One region of the Sphingopyxis sp. BSN-002 genome, then DNA from elsewhere that is predicted to be linked to it. Evidence: predicted binding sites of a transcription regulator. Region 1 holds the regulator's gene; the other holds the start of a gene.
The links. Region 1 encodes LexA, which represses DNA repair genes until DNA is damaged. Its sites were predicted from a motif close to GTTCCNCNCTTGTTCT; they were not measured.
Positions count from the first base shown of each region.

Region 1 (7,318 bases):
ATGAAACGGGTGCGGCGCATATGGTCGATGTCGGCGCCAAGCCCACTACTGAACGGCGCGCCGTCGCGGGCGGCCGCATCACCATGTCGGCGGATGCGCTTGAAGCGATCCGCAGCGGCAATGCGCCCAAGGGCGACGTTCTCTCGACCGCGCGCATCGCCGGCATCATGGCCGCCAAGCGCACCGCCGACCTGATCCCGCTGTGCCACCCGCTCGCGCTTACCAAGGTCGCGGTCGAGTTCGATTGGGAGATGGACGGCATTTCAGTGCGCGCGACCGCCGCGACGACCGGCCCGACCGGGGTCGAGATGGAGGCGCTCACCGCCGCCTCGGTCGCGCTCCTCACCCTCTATGACATGGCGAAGGCGCTCGACCGCGCGATGATCCTCGGTGACATCCGCCTCCTCGAAAAGAGCGGCGGCCGCTCGGGCGACTGGCGCGCCGAATGAGCGGACTGCTTCCCGTCGAGGAAGCGCAGGCGCGCCTGTTCGCGCTCCGCGAACCGCTGGGGGCGGAGAATATCGCATTTTCCGAATCGCTTGGCCGCTATGTTTCGCAAGCCATCGTCGCCCGCCGCGATCAGCCCGCCGCGCCGCTCTCGGCGATGGACGGCTATGCGGTGCGCTTCGCCGACCTGCCGGGACCATGGACGATCATCGGCGAAAGCGCCGCGGGAAGCGTTCCGTCCGCGCCGGTCGGCAAGGGAGAGGCGATGCGCATCTTCACCGGCGCGTGGCTGCCCGATGGCGCCGACACGGTGATCATTCAGGAAGATGTGGCGGCCGACGGCACCACATTGCGCCTGTCGACCGCCGATACGATCCAGCCCGGCCAGCATATCCGCGCCCGCGCCAGCGACTTTGCGACCGGAACGACGCTCGTCCCCGCCGGCACCCGCCTCACTCCCGGCGCGATTGCGGCCGCGATCATGAGCGGCGCCGGGCAGCTCACCGTCGGCAGGCGTCCGCGCGTCGCGATCCTCACCACGGGCGACGAACTCGTCCAGCCCGGCCACGCCCTCGCCCCCGGCCAGATCCCCGACAGCAACGGCACGATGCTCGCCGCGATGCTGGCAGGCGAACCCGCAGTCGTTACGCTGCCGCTCCACATCCGCGACGACCGGACGATCTTGTCGCGTGTATTGAAGGATTTGGCGCGACGTCACGACGTCATCGTGACCGTCGGCGGCGCCTCGGTCGGCGATCATGACCATGTCCGCGGCGCGCTCGGAGACGCCGGCGGCAGCATCGATTTCTGGAAGATCGCGATGCGCCCGGGCAAGCCGCTGATCGCCGGCAGCATCGGCGATGCGCTGCTCCTCGGACTGCCCGGCAATCCATCGTCGGCCTTCGTCACCGCGACGCTGTTCCTGATCCCGCTCGTCCGCCATCTCGCCGGAGCCCCGAGCCCGCTGCCCGACATCCATCAGGCGCCGCTTGCAAGCGCGCTGGGCCCCGGCGCCAAACGCCGCGACTATCTCCGCGCCCGACTCGATCGCGGCGCGCTCACCGTATTCGACGGGCAGGACAGTGGACGCACTGCTCCGCTCGTCGAGGCCAATGCGCTGGTCATCCGCGAGATCGGCGTACCCCCGCGCGCCGCGGGCGAGCAGGCGGACTATATCGCGATCGCTTGACAAGTTCCGCTTTGTTCCATTATCGTTCTCATTATGTCCGGAACTGGCATCATGGAGAACGACCGATGTTGACCGCGAAGCAGCATGAACTGCTCCACTTCATTCAACAGCGCCTCGACGCGAGCGGGATTTCACCCTCGTTCGAGGAGATGAAGGAAGCGCTCGGCCTCAAGTCGAAATCGGGCATTCATCGCCTGATAAGTGCCTTGGAAGAAAGAGGTTTTCTCCGCCGCCTCCCCAACCGCGCCCGCGCGCTGGAGGTGCTGAAGGTCCCCGAAGCCGCCAAGACGCCCGTGCGCAACGATAATATCGTTCCGCTCCGCAAACCCGCGCCGGCGCTCAAGCCGATCGCCGCGAACGACATCATCGAGGTACCGCTGCACGGCAAGATCGCCGCGGGCGTCCCGATCGAGGCGTTCGAGGATCACAACCAGCTCGCGGTGCCTGCCGCGCTGCTCGGTGCCGGCGAACATTATGCGCTCGAGGTTTCGGGCGACTCGATGGTCGAGGCAGGCATTTTCGACGGCGACTATGCGCTGATCCAGAAGGCCAGCACCGCGCGCGAGGGCGACATCGTCGTCGCGCTCGTCGATGGTCAGGACGCGACGCTCAAATATTTCCGTCGCGAGGGCAAGATGATCCGGCTCGATCCCGCGAACAGCGCGTATGAACCGCAGCGCTACGAAGCCGGACGCGTCATCGTGCAAGGTCGGCTTTCGGGACTGCTTCGTCGTTACCACTGACCAGCGGCGCATGGCGCCACGGATGGCCGTCGCCCGCATCCAGCGTGGCGACGGCCTTCGGCTTTTTACCGAGATAGATCGCCAGCCCGCCGCTTTCCGCCAGACTGTCGCGATCGATCGTCAGCCAGCGCGCGGCGCACTCGCGCGGCAACCAGCGGTCGCTGATCACGACGTCGGCCGCCCTGCACGCCGCCGCCATCTCTTCACCCTCGATCCTGTCCCGACCTCGCGAGGCAAGGATGATGCGCCCCTCTTGCACCCATCGACAAAAGTCCGGATTGCATTCGACATGATCGAGATCGGCCAGCGCCCCCAGCGGCGCATCGCTTCCCGCCGCCTCGTTCATCGTGTCGCGCACGAAATCGCCGGCACGGTCGCGGAGGAGCGCATACCCACCTCCGGGCGCTGCCACGGCTATATTACGTCCATCGCTCGTCACCAGAAGGTCGGGGCGCGGCTGCATCAACAGCGCCAGCATTCCGGCGAGTAACGGAACAGCGCCCCACCAGCGCCAACGGGTCGACCAGATCAATATCCACAGCCCGCCGAAAGCCGCCATCGCGAACCCCCAAGGCGGGAAGCGCGGCAAGGTCGCAACCGCGCCCGGTGCCTCCGCGACGCGATGCGCGAGCTGAATGAGCAGCGTCAGCGCTTGTTCGGTCACCCACCAGAAGGGGGCTCCCAGCCCGACACTATCGAACGCCAGCGCCAGCGCTTCGGCGGGCATGATGACAAAGGTCGTCAGCGGGATCGCGACCACATTGGCGAGCGCTCCATAAAGCCCTGCCTTGTGAAAATGAAAGAGCGCGATCGGCGCCAGCGCGACTTCGACGGCGATCCCGGTAATCAGCAGCCCCGCAAGCCCGCGCCCCCATCGAAAGACGATAGGCTCCTCGCGCCGCGCCATGAAGCGTTGCATCGTCCTGCTTTCATGCAGCGCGACGATTGCCGTCACCGCCGCGAAACTCAGCTGGAAGCTCGGCCCGACGAGCGATTCAGGTCGCCAGACCAGCACGATCAATGCCCCCGCCGCAACCAGCCGGAGAGTCAGCGCCTCCCGCCCCATCAGGAAAGCAACCAGCACAAGCAACGCCGCGATCAGCGAGCGCAAGGTGGGCACCTCCGCGCCTGCGAGCCAGGTATAGCCCGCGCCGGCAAGTGCCCCGGCAGCCGCCGCGATCGGCAGCACATAACCGCCAAGCGCGATCCGCCGGCTCAACGCTAGCAGGCGCATCGCAAGAAACATCGCGAAGCCGATCACGGCGGTGACATGCAGCCCGCTGATCGACAGCAGATGCGCGAGCCCGCTACGCCGCATCGCTTCCTCGTCCTCGGACGAAATCGCGCCGCGGTCGCCGGTCACGAAGGCCGCGGCGATACCGCCCGGCGAGCCCGCGATCCGGTCGTGGATATGCGCGCTCAGCCGTGCCCGAACCGGTTGCCCCCCTCTCCCCGCGTTCGCGCTGCGCGACACGTCGCCAAGGACCGTTCCGACGGCGCCGATCCGGTCGAACCATGCCCGCTGCGCGAAATCATAGCTGCCCGGAAGGCTCGCTGTCGGGGGCGGCATCAGTCGCGCGCGCAGTCCGATCCTCTCGCCAGGGGCAATCCCAGTGCCCGCCTCGCCGGCCAGCGTTACGCGAATCCGCGGCGGCAAGTCCTCGCGTGCCTGCGGCCGCACGATCAGCCGCGTCTGGTCTTTCGCCGGCAGCGGTTCGACCGCCTCGACCTCGGCCGAAAAGGCCGTCGTCGCCGGTCCGGCAAGAATCGGCGCGGCCACCCACAGCGCCCGCGCCCATATCAGCAACAGTCCGAGAGCCATCGCGCCGAATCCGATCGCCGCCATTCTGCCGGTTCGACTATGCCAGCCGATCAGCAGCCCACAGAACAGTCCGCCTCCCAGCAAGAACAGAAGCCCGGCCCAATGCATGGTTGCCGGCAAGATGAACCAGGCGGCGATCCCCGCGCCCGACGCGACAGGCAGCCACAGCCCCAGCCTTTCGCGCTCGGCTTCAAGCTGCGCCTCCAGCGCATGAAACAACCGCCGCCAGCCGGCTACCCCGCCCGGACCAAAGGTCGTTTGAAGCCGCCTTGTCGCCATGCTAGGGGCTGCCCCGATCCTGTGTACCGGTTCCGTTTCCGGCGAACCAAAACTGAGTGAAAGAGGCCATAGTGGCAACCGAAACCCCAACCGATTTGGCAGAAGCGACCGGCGCCGCAGTCGTGACGCGCTTTGCTCCCTCGCCGACCGGCTATCTGCACATCGGCGGGGCGCGCACCGCGCTGTTCAACTGGCTCTTCGCGCGCCATCACGGCGGCAAATTCCTTCTCCGCATCGAGGACACCGACCGCGCGCGATCCACCGATGCCGCGATCGATGCGATTCTGGACGGAATGCAGTGGCTCGACCTCGACTGGGATGGCGAGACCGTATTCCAGTTCGCCCGCGCGCCGCGTCACGCGGAGGTCGCGCACGAGCTGCTCGCAAAGGGCGATGCCTATCGCTGCTATCTGACACAGGACGAACTCGCGGCGATGCGCGCCGAAGCGCAGGAAAAGCGTATTCCCTTCCGCGTCCGCAGCCCCTGGCGCGACCGCGCCGACGGTGACCCGTCGGTTCCGCACGTCCTGCGGTTGAAGGCTCCGCAGGAGGGTGAAGTTACGATCCGCGACAAGGTGCAGGGCGACGTCACCGTGCAGAATGCCGAACTCGACGATTTCGTCCTTCTCCGCAGCGACGGGACGCCGACCTATATGCTGAGCGTCGTCGTCGATGACAATGACATGGGAATTACGCACGTCATCCGCGGCGACGATCATCTCAACAACGCTTTCCGCCAGCTCGCGCTGATCCGTGCGATGGGCTGGCGCGAGCCGGTTTATGCACATGTCCCGCTGATTCATGGCGCTGACGGCGCGAAACTCTCGAAGCGCCACGGCGCGCTCGGCGTCGACGCCTATCGCGACGAGATGGGTTATCTTCCCGAAGCGGTGAATAACTATCTCCTCCGCCTCGGCTGGGGCCATGGCGACGACGAGATCATCAGCCGCGCACAGGCCGTGGAATGGTTCGATCTCGACCATGTCGGCCGCTCACCCTCGCGTTTCGACTTCAAGAAGCTGGAGAATCTCAACGGTCATTATATTCGCGAGGCCGACAACAGCCGCCTCGCCGGGCTCGTCGCACCGCGCATCGAAAAGCTGGTCGACCGCGCGCTGGACGATGCCGACCGCGACCTTCTCGGCCGGGCAATGGAGTCGCTGAAGCCCCGCGCCAAGACGCTGGACGAAATCGCCGAGGGCGCGCTCTTCCTCTTCGAAACGCTGCCGCTGGCAGTGGACGAAAAGGCGGCGCAGGTGCTAAAGGACGCCCCGGAGGGAGTGCTCGCCAGCGTCACCGAAAAGCTGCGCGGCCTGAATGACTGGAATCCCGAAGATATCGAGGCCGCGGTTCGCGAGACGAGCGAGTCGGCCGAAATAGGGCTCGGCAAACTGGCGCAACCGCTACGCGCCGCGCTGACCGGACGGACGGTGTCTCCGGGGATTTTCGACGTGTTGCTGCTGCTCGGCCGCGACGCGAGCCTGGCGCGACTTGACGCAGCGCACAATTATCCGGCAGGGGCGTAACCGCAACGCCTCCCGCCCTATCATCAGGGGAAGAAAATGACCGATACCGCAAAGATCACCCTGGGCGACACCACCGTCGAAAGCCCCGTGCTCAAGGGCACGGTCGGCCCCGATGTCGTCGATATCCGCAAATTCTATGCCCAGACCGGCGCCTTCACCTATGATCCCGGCTTCACCTCGACCGCGAGCTGTGAATCGGCGATTACCTATATCGATGGCGACGAGGGCGTTCTGCTCCACCGCGGCTACGCAATCGGCGACCTCGCCGAACATTCGAGCTTCATGGAGACCTGCTATCTGCTGCTGAACGGCGAACTGCCGAACGCGCAGGAACTGGCCGAATTCGACACCACGATCACGCGCCACACGATGCTGCACGAGCAGCTTGCGACCTTCTACCGCGGGTTCCGCCGCGACGCGCACCCGATGGCGGTGATGTGCGGCGTGGTCGGCGCACTCAGCGCCTTCTACCACGACTCGACCGAGATCCACGATCCGCACCAGCGGATGATCGCCAGCCACCGTCTCATCGCGAAGATGCCGACGATCGCGGCGATGGCGTATAAATATTCGGTGGGCCAGCCCTTTGTCTATCCCGACAATTCGCTGAGCTACACCGGCAACTTCCTGCGGATGACCTTCGGCGTTCCCGCCGAGCCCTATGAGGTGAACCCGGTCGTCGAGCGCGCGCTTGACCGTATCTTCATCCTCCATGCCGATCATGAGCAGAATGCATCGACCTCGACCGTTCGCCTTGCCGGCTCGTCGGGCGCGAACCCCTTTGCGTGTATCGCGGCGGGCATTGCATGCCTCTGGGGTCCGGCGCACGGCGGCGCGAACGAAGCCGCGCTCAACATGCTGCGCGAGATCGGCCGTCCGGAACGCATTCCCGAATATATCGCGCGCGCGAAGGACAAGGACGATCCGTTCCGCCTGATGGGCTTCGGCCACCGCGTCTACAAGAACTACGATCCGCGCGCGACCGTGATGCAGAAGACCGTGCGCGAGGTGTTCGCTGCGCTCAAGGTCAACGACCCCGTGTTCGAAGTCGCGCTGCAGCTTGAGGAAATGGCGCTCAGCGACCCCTATTTCGTCGAGAAGAAGCTGTTCCCGAACGTCGATTTCTACTCGGGCGTCATTCTGTCGGCGATCGGCTTCCCGACGACCATGTTTACCGCGCTCTTCGCTCTCGCCCGCACCGTCGGCTGGGTCGCGCAGTGGAACGAAATGATTTCGGACCCCGCACAGAAGATCGGCCGTCCGCGCCAGCTTTACACCGGCGCAACGCATCGTCCGTTCGTTCCGGTCGACA
Region 1 is NZ_CP091804.1:535,104-542,421, forward strand. It holds gene moaC (cyclic pyranopterin monophosphate synthase MoaC) at 1-449, shown strand, start outside; gene L7H23_RS02780 (molybdopterin molybdotransferase MoeA) at 446-1,636, shown strand; gene lexA (transcriptional repressor LexA) at 1,702-2,379, shown strand; gene L7H23_RS02790 (ComEC/Rec2 family competence protein) at 2,333-4,420, opposite strand; gene gltX (glutamate--tRNA ligase) at 4,552-6,006, shown strand; gene L7H23_RS02800 (citrate synthase) at 6,043-7,318, shown strand, end outside.

Region 2 (7,318 bases), 440 kb from region 1:
GCTTGGCCCGATGAACGGCGACATATCCGCAATCCATCGTCCCATCCTTGCGGTCACCGCGAAAATCGAAGGCCGCATAGAGGCCGGGCGGCTGCCCCGCCGGATCGAGATACCAGCTGAGGCGGAGGATGCGAATCTGGCCGTCGGCCCACAGGGTCGGGCGCTTGCGCTGATTCATTTCCCACTCGAGCCGCGGGTTCGATGCCTGGAACGACAGGCGCAGCATGGCGTAGGCGGCCGCAAAGTCGCGTTTCGCCAGAGCCATGGTGTAACTTGCAAAGCGGTCGACCGCGCCTTCCTCGTCGGCCGGCGCGGGACTGAAGCTGACGCCCTCCGGTACGACGACATCGCGCTCGACCTCGGGCGCGACGGTCGGCGGCGCTGCGATTGCGGCCGGAACGCCCATCAGCAGGATCGCGACCGCCAATGTGGCACGCGTCCGGTCAATAGCCATAATAGGCGCCGCCCTTTTCGCGAGCGCGTCGCCAAGCGGGCCGGTCGTGGCAGCGGTTCACGAAATCTGCGAGCTTCGGATAGCGCGGCGCCATGCCCTGCATGATCGCGATCTCGGCCGGAAAGCTCAGCATGATGTCGGCGGCCGACAGGCTGTCGCCGATGAAGTGCCCGTTCGGGCCGACACGGCTTTCCATATAGGCGAAATGCGAATCGAGCTGTTGCGCGATACGTGGCTCGATCACCGCCGCCGCCTCGCCGATCCGCGCGGTGTAGAGGCGAAGCAGGATCGGCGTCATGGCGGAACCTTCGGCAAAGTGCAGCCATTCGAGATGGCTGATATGCTCGTCGGTACCGCGCGGAGGGACGAGGTCGCCGCCGCCATGCCGTTCGCACAGATATTCGGTAATCGCACCCGATTCGGTGATCACGCGGCCATTATCCTCGATCACCGGAGATTTTCCGAGCGGGTGTATGGCAAGCAGTTCAGGCGGCGCGAGGTTGGTGACGGGATCTCGGTCATAATATTTGACCTCGTATGGCGCTCCGATCTCTTCGAGCAGCCAAAGGATGCGCTGCGAGCGGCTGTTGTTGAGGTGATGGACGATCAGGGTCATCGCGTGTCTCCTTGAGGGGCCGGATTATAAATGCCGTTGCGGTCGATCAGCGCCGCAAGTTCACGCACCAGCTTGGCGCCGAGAATCGCGGTGACATCCCCGATATCCCGGCCGGGATGATGCTCGACGATGTCGGCGCCGACGATCGGCGCGGTTTGCTTGTGCAACACCGCGAGTACCTCCCGAACCGTCAGCCCGCCTGGCTCGGGATGCGCGACGCCCGGCGCTGCGGAGGGGTCGAGCCCGTCGAGGTCGATCGAAATATAGAGTGGGCCATCGAGCACCGGCACCGCATCCGGGGAGAAGCCGGTCATCGGGATAACCTCCACCCCGAAGCGCGCGGCCTGTGCGCGGCAATGACCGTTGAGCGTGCGGATGCCGACCTGCACGAGCCGCTTTGCGTGTCCGGCTTCGCAGATCCGCGCGAAAGGTGAGGCGTGGCTACGCGGATTTCCGCCGAAATCATCATAGAGATCGGGATGGGCGTCGAAGTGAAGGATTGTCACCGCGCCATGACAGGTCGCCGCAGCCTCGACGAGTGGAAAGGTCACGGCATGATCGCCGCCGAGCGCCAGCGGGACCTCGCCATCTTCGTGCAACATTGCGACATGGCGCCGGATCGCCGCATCGTCGCGCGGAGTGTCTTCGACAAGCGGTAAATCGCCGTCATCGGCAAATGCAATATCGACACCTATCTCGGGTCCGAGCTCACTTGCCAGATTTCCGCGGTCGCTGTGCAGAGCCGCTCGGATAGCGGCCGGCCCTGCGGCAGCCCCGCGCTCAAAGCTGCTGTTTATGTCGGTAGGCAGGCCGAAAAGGCGGATCGCGGGCATGCGCCGCTTGTAGCCGCTGTCAGGTCCCGCGCAAGGAACAACGGAACGAGGTTCAACGGCGGGCGGGCCGACCTGCAGGAGAGGGACATATGCAGATTGCAGCCGCAAGGAAGCTGCCGGGCCCGCCGCCGTCGGCCGGCCGGTCCACAGGAGAGGGAAACCGGCCGGATGGCGTATTCATGCCGGGGCGTTCAGATGTTGCCGTCGTCTCCGTCATCGTCGGGACCGGCCATCATCTCTTCGGCCACCGCGTCGGTACGACCGCGAATGGCCGCTTCCAGCCGTTCGCGAAGTTCGGGATTCTCGGTCAGGAAGGTCTTCGCATTTTCGCGCCCCTGCCCGATGCGGATCGAGTCATAGCTGAACCACGCGCCCGATTTCTCGACGAGCCCGGCCTTGACGCCGATATCGAGGATTTCGCCGATCTTCGAAATGCCCTGCCCGTACATGATGTCGAACTCGACCTGCTTGAACGGTGGCGCGACCTTGTTCTTCACGACCTTGACCCGGGTCGTGTTGCCGACGATCTCGTCGCCATTCTTGATCTGGCCGGTACGACGGATATCGAGACGGACCGACGCATAGAATTTGAGTGCGTTGCCGCCGGTCGTGGTTTCGGGATTGCCGTACATCACGCCGATCTTCATGCGCAGCTGGTTGATGAAGATCACCATGCAGCGCGAGCGGCTGATCGAGCCGGTGAGCTTGCGCAGCGACTGCGACATCAGGCGTGCCTGCAGGCCGACATGGCTGTCGCCCATCTCGCCCTCGATTTCGGCGCGCGGAACGAGCGCGGCCACCGAGTCGACGACGAGCACGTCGATCGCGTTCGAGCGCACGAGCGTGTCGACGATTTCGAGCGCCTGCTCGCCGGTGTCGGGCTGCGACACGATCAGTTCGTCGATATTGACGCCGAGCTTGCGGGCGTAGACGGGGTCGAGCGCATGTTCGGCGTCGACGAAGGCGACGGTGCCGCCGGTCTTTTGCGCTTCGGCGAGCGTGTGCAAAGCCAGCGTAGTTTTGCCCGAGCTTTCGGGACCATAGATTTCGATGACGCGGCCGCGCGGCAAACCGCCGACACCGAGCGCGATGTCGAGACCGAGCGAACCGGTCGAGATCGCCTCCACCTGCATCGCTTCCTTCGAGCCCAGCTTCATTACCGAGCCCTTGCCGAACGCGCGATCGATCTGCGCGAGCGCGGCGTCGAGCGCCTTCTGCCTATCCGTTCCGTTCACTGATTTCCCCGATTCGACGAGTGACAATTGTCCGGCCATGACCGTCCCTTTCCAGCTCTAGAGCGACAGCAGAAGCATCGCAATGTCAGAGCTGTGTACGTTATTTGTTCTACGTGAACAAGTAGGGAACAAAAGAAATTTCGACCGGCGCAAGAAGCCCGCTATTCCGCCAAAAATCCGTTGAGCGTCGCTTCGATCTCGCTGAGCCGGAACGGCTTGGTCACCAGCATCCTGTGCGCATGCACGGCGGGAATCACGTCACCCCCGCCCGAGGTGAACGCGAAGGGGATGTTTCGCTCGGCCAAGGCATCCGCGATCGGCCAACCTTTCTCGTCGCCGAGATTGATGTCGATCAGCGCGGCGTCGACCGGCCCGGACCTGATGATTGCCAGCGCCTCCTCGTTCGTCGTCGCTTGCGCCGGCTCCGGCAACCCGAGAGCGTCGAACATGTCGACCAGCATCATCCCGATCAGCACGTCATCCTCGACGAGCAGGATGCGGCGCCCCTCAGCCATTGGCGGCCCCGCGATGCGCCGCATTATCCAGCGCTGCCGACACCGCCTCGGTCAGCTGCGCGACCGAGAAGGGCTTGGGCAGAAACGCGACATCATCGATATTGATCGACTGGCGGAGTTGCTCCTCGGCATAGCCGGACATGAAAAGCACGGGCAGTGCCGGCCGCTTGGCACGCATTGCGCGCACCATCGCCGGGCCGTCCATTGTCGGCATCACGACATCGCTGACGATCAGATCGATCCTGTCCATTGCAGCAAAGCGCTCCAATCCTTCCTCTCCCTGCGAAGCGGTCACGACGCTATAACCCGCACGGGTCAGTGCTCGTTCCGCAACGGCCCGAACCATATCCTCATCTTCGACCAATAGGATCGTTCCGGTACCCCACTGGCTCTTCTTGGGCTTTGCCGGCGGTACGGTAACCGCCGGAGCGCCGCCCTCTGCGCGATGGACCGGCAGATAGATGGTAAAGCTCGTTTCGCCCGGCCTGCTGTCGGCGAAGATAAAGCCGGCGGATTGCTTGATGATACCATAGACGGTCGAGAGGCCGAGCCCGGTCCCCTTCCCCACATCCTTGGTCGTGAAAAAGGGCTCGAAAATCTTGGGCAGGACATCCGCAGGGATGCCGGTCCCCGTGTCGCTTACCTTGAGCGCACTGTAATCGGCGGGTGGCATGAACTCGTTGCCCATCTGACGGACGTCGGCGGCCGAGACGGGGTAGGTTTCGATCGTCAGCGTGCCGTTGCCCGACATCGCGTCGCGCGCGTTGACCGCCAGATTGATGATCACCTGTTCGAGCTGACCCGGATCCGCGCGTACCGCGCCAAGGCCGCGACCATGGTGAACGGAAAGCTGGACGGTGTCGCCGATCAGGCGCTTCAGCAAATGCGACACCTCCGAAATAACGTCCGGGAGTTGCAAGATCTGCGGTCGCAACGTCTGCTGGCGCGAGAAGGCAAGCAACTGCCGCGTAAGGCTGGCAGCGCGATTGGCATTGCTGCGAATTTGCTGGATATCGTCATAGTCGCTGTCGCCGGGCGTATGACGCATCAGCATCAGGTCGCAGGCGCCGAGCACGGCGGTCAGTATGTTGTTGAAGTCGTGCGCAACACCGCCCGCGAGCTGGCCGACCGCCTGCATCTTCGATGCCTGCGCGACCTGTCGCTTGAGACGCGATTCTTCGCTCGAATCCTTCAGGCTGAGCAGCACCGCCGCCTCGCCCAGTCCGCGCACCCCGACGACGCGCATCGAGACCGGCTCGTCACTCTGCCCCACGAGGCGTATCGACAGGTCGCCCCCCACCTGCTGCCCGCTGCTGTGTCGACGGATCATGTCGGCAAGCGGGCTTTTGTCCTCGCCGACGACAAGGTCGCCCGGATAGCGCGGCTGCTTGCCCTCCCCGACACCCGCAGCCCGGAGGAAGGCCCGGTTCATATAGAGAAAGCGGCCATCGCGGTCGACGAGGGCAAGCCCGAAGGGAAGAAGGGACAACAGCGTCTCGACATAGGTCTGGGCGGTACCGCGATCTGCCGGCCCCATTTCCTCGTCGAGCATCGCCAGCAACACCGGGCCATTGGTATCGGCCGGCGTCAATGGAACCTGAATCATGCGGACGGGCGTCGCGCGGTCGCCCTCGCGGGCGAAATAGAGCGACCCGGCATCGTCGAGCCGGAGCATCGGCGCGACGTCGCGGCCCGCATAATGCGCCTGATCACTTTCGTTCAGCGCGCGGAGGAGGAATGCCTTGTTTGCGGTGCGGAGCCGACCCTCGGAGCTGACCAGTGCTGCCATCACGCCAGCGTTTCCCAACGTGCGGCCTGCGGGCCCGTCAAGGTGGCGGACAATTTCGGTTGCCAGATCGAGCCGTTCGAGCGCGGAGAAGCGCCAGACGAGATAATCTTCGGCCTGGCCCGTACGCGTCACCTGCGCGCGGAGCTGAAGCGGCCCGACCGCGATATCGTCGGCCACACCTTCGCCGTCGCGCCACGCGCCGCGACCCGCATTCTTGAGCAGTTCGGCACCGCGCCCGTCGAGCGGCAACCCGGGAGGCGTCACGAAGCCGCCCATCCAGGTGGCGAACAGGTCGTTTGCGCAAACGAGACGGCCGGCGCGATCGGTCACCGCGATCGCAACATCGTCATGGTTTACGGCTTGCCGAAGCATGGTCCAGTCGGGGGTAACGGCCTCACCGGCCGAAGCACCGGGAAACAGGCGCCTCGCCAGCACCGCACCGCCAACGGCAATCGCCAGCCCGGCGAGAAAGCCGGCGGCCAGCACCCCGCTGCGCGTCGCCCAGAACAGCAGGGCAACGGACAGCAGCGCGAGGCCGCCGACGATCGCGAAATCAAGGCGCGAAACAATCGCGCGCGCGGAAAGCGGCCCCGCGGCGCCCGCCCCCCTGCTGAAATCAGTCTCAGCGGAAGGCAGGCTTTGCGCGGTCAATGACAGACTTTCCTATTGGCGCATCACCAGATGCGAACACGATCCTTGGGCGCCAGATAGAGCTTCTGGCCTTCCTTGATGCTGTACGCCTTATACCAAGGATCGAGGTTGCGCGAGACCCAAGACCGCTGGATCGACGGCGAATGCGGATCGGTCGTGATGCGCTGCGAAAGATTCTGCTCGCGATAGTTGCGGCGCCATACCTGCGCCCAGCCGAGGAAGAAGCGCTGGTCGCCGGTAAGGCCGTCGATCACCGGGGCGGGCTTGCCCCCGAGCGACTTCTTGTAAGCGTCATAGGCAATATTGAGGCCCGCCAGGTCGCCGATATTCTCGCCAAGCGTGAAGGTCCCGTCGAGATGTTCGCCGGGAAGTATCTCGTAGGCGTCATATTGCGCGACCAGCGCCTTGCCGGCTGCCTCGAATGCAGCGACGTCTTCGGGCGTCCACCATTCGGCAAGCTTGCCGGTCTCGTCATATTTCGACCCCTGGTCGTCGAAATGATGGCTGATTTCGTGGCCGATGACGGCACCGATACCACCGTAATTGATCGCGGCGTCAGCTTTCGGATCGAAGAAAGGCGGCTGCAGGATCGCGGCGGGGAAGACGATCTCGTTCATTCCGAAATTGGCGTAGGCGTTGACTTCCATCGGAGTCATTCCCCACTCCCAGCGGCGGATCGGTCCGCCGAGACGGCTGATATTGTCGTCATGGGCAAACTGGTTCGCGCGAAGTGCGTTGCCGAACAGGTCGTCGGCCTTGATCTCGAGCTTGCTGTAGTCCTTCCAGCGGTCGGGGTAGCCGATCTTGGTCGTGAAATTGGCGAGCTTCTTCTTTGCCTTCACCTTCGTCTGCGGCTGCATCCACGTCAGGTTGCCGATGCGCGTATCGAGGGCCGCAAGGACGTTCTTCACGAGGACGTCCATCGCCGCCTTGGTTTCGGGCGGGAAGTATTTCGCGACATAGTCCTGACCGACGGCTTCACCCATATTGTTGGTGGTGAAATCGACCGCGCGCTTCCAGCGCTCCTGCATCTGCGGCGTGCCTGACAGCGCGGTGCTGTAGAAGGAGAAAGCCTCCTGCGCGACGGCGTCGGGCAGCACGCCCGAGAAGCCATCGAGGCTGCGAACGGTGAGCACGTCGCGGATCACGTCGATCGGCGCATCGGCAATAAGCTTGGCCTCGCCGGTAAAGGCGCTGGGCTGCGAAACGAGGATCGAATCCTCGT
Region 2 is NZ_CP091804.1:973,010-980,327, forward strand. It holds gene L7H23_RS04895 (hypothetical protein) at 1-454, opposite strand, end outside; gene L7H23_RS04900 (glutathione S-transferase) at 444-1,070, opposite strand; gene speB (agmatinase) at 1,067-1,903, opposite strand; gene recA (recombinase RecA) at 2,095-3,177, opposite strand; gene L7H23_RS04915 (response regulator) at 3,300-3,653, opposite strand; gene L7H23_RS04920 (response regulator) at 3,646-5,988, opposite strand; gene L7H23_RS04925 (M13-type metalloendopeptidase) at 6,117-7,318, opposite strand, start outside.
Region 2: the regulator LexA is predicted to act here: its motif matches at 3,253-3,268, upstream of recA (recombinase RecA).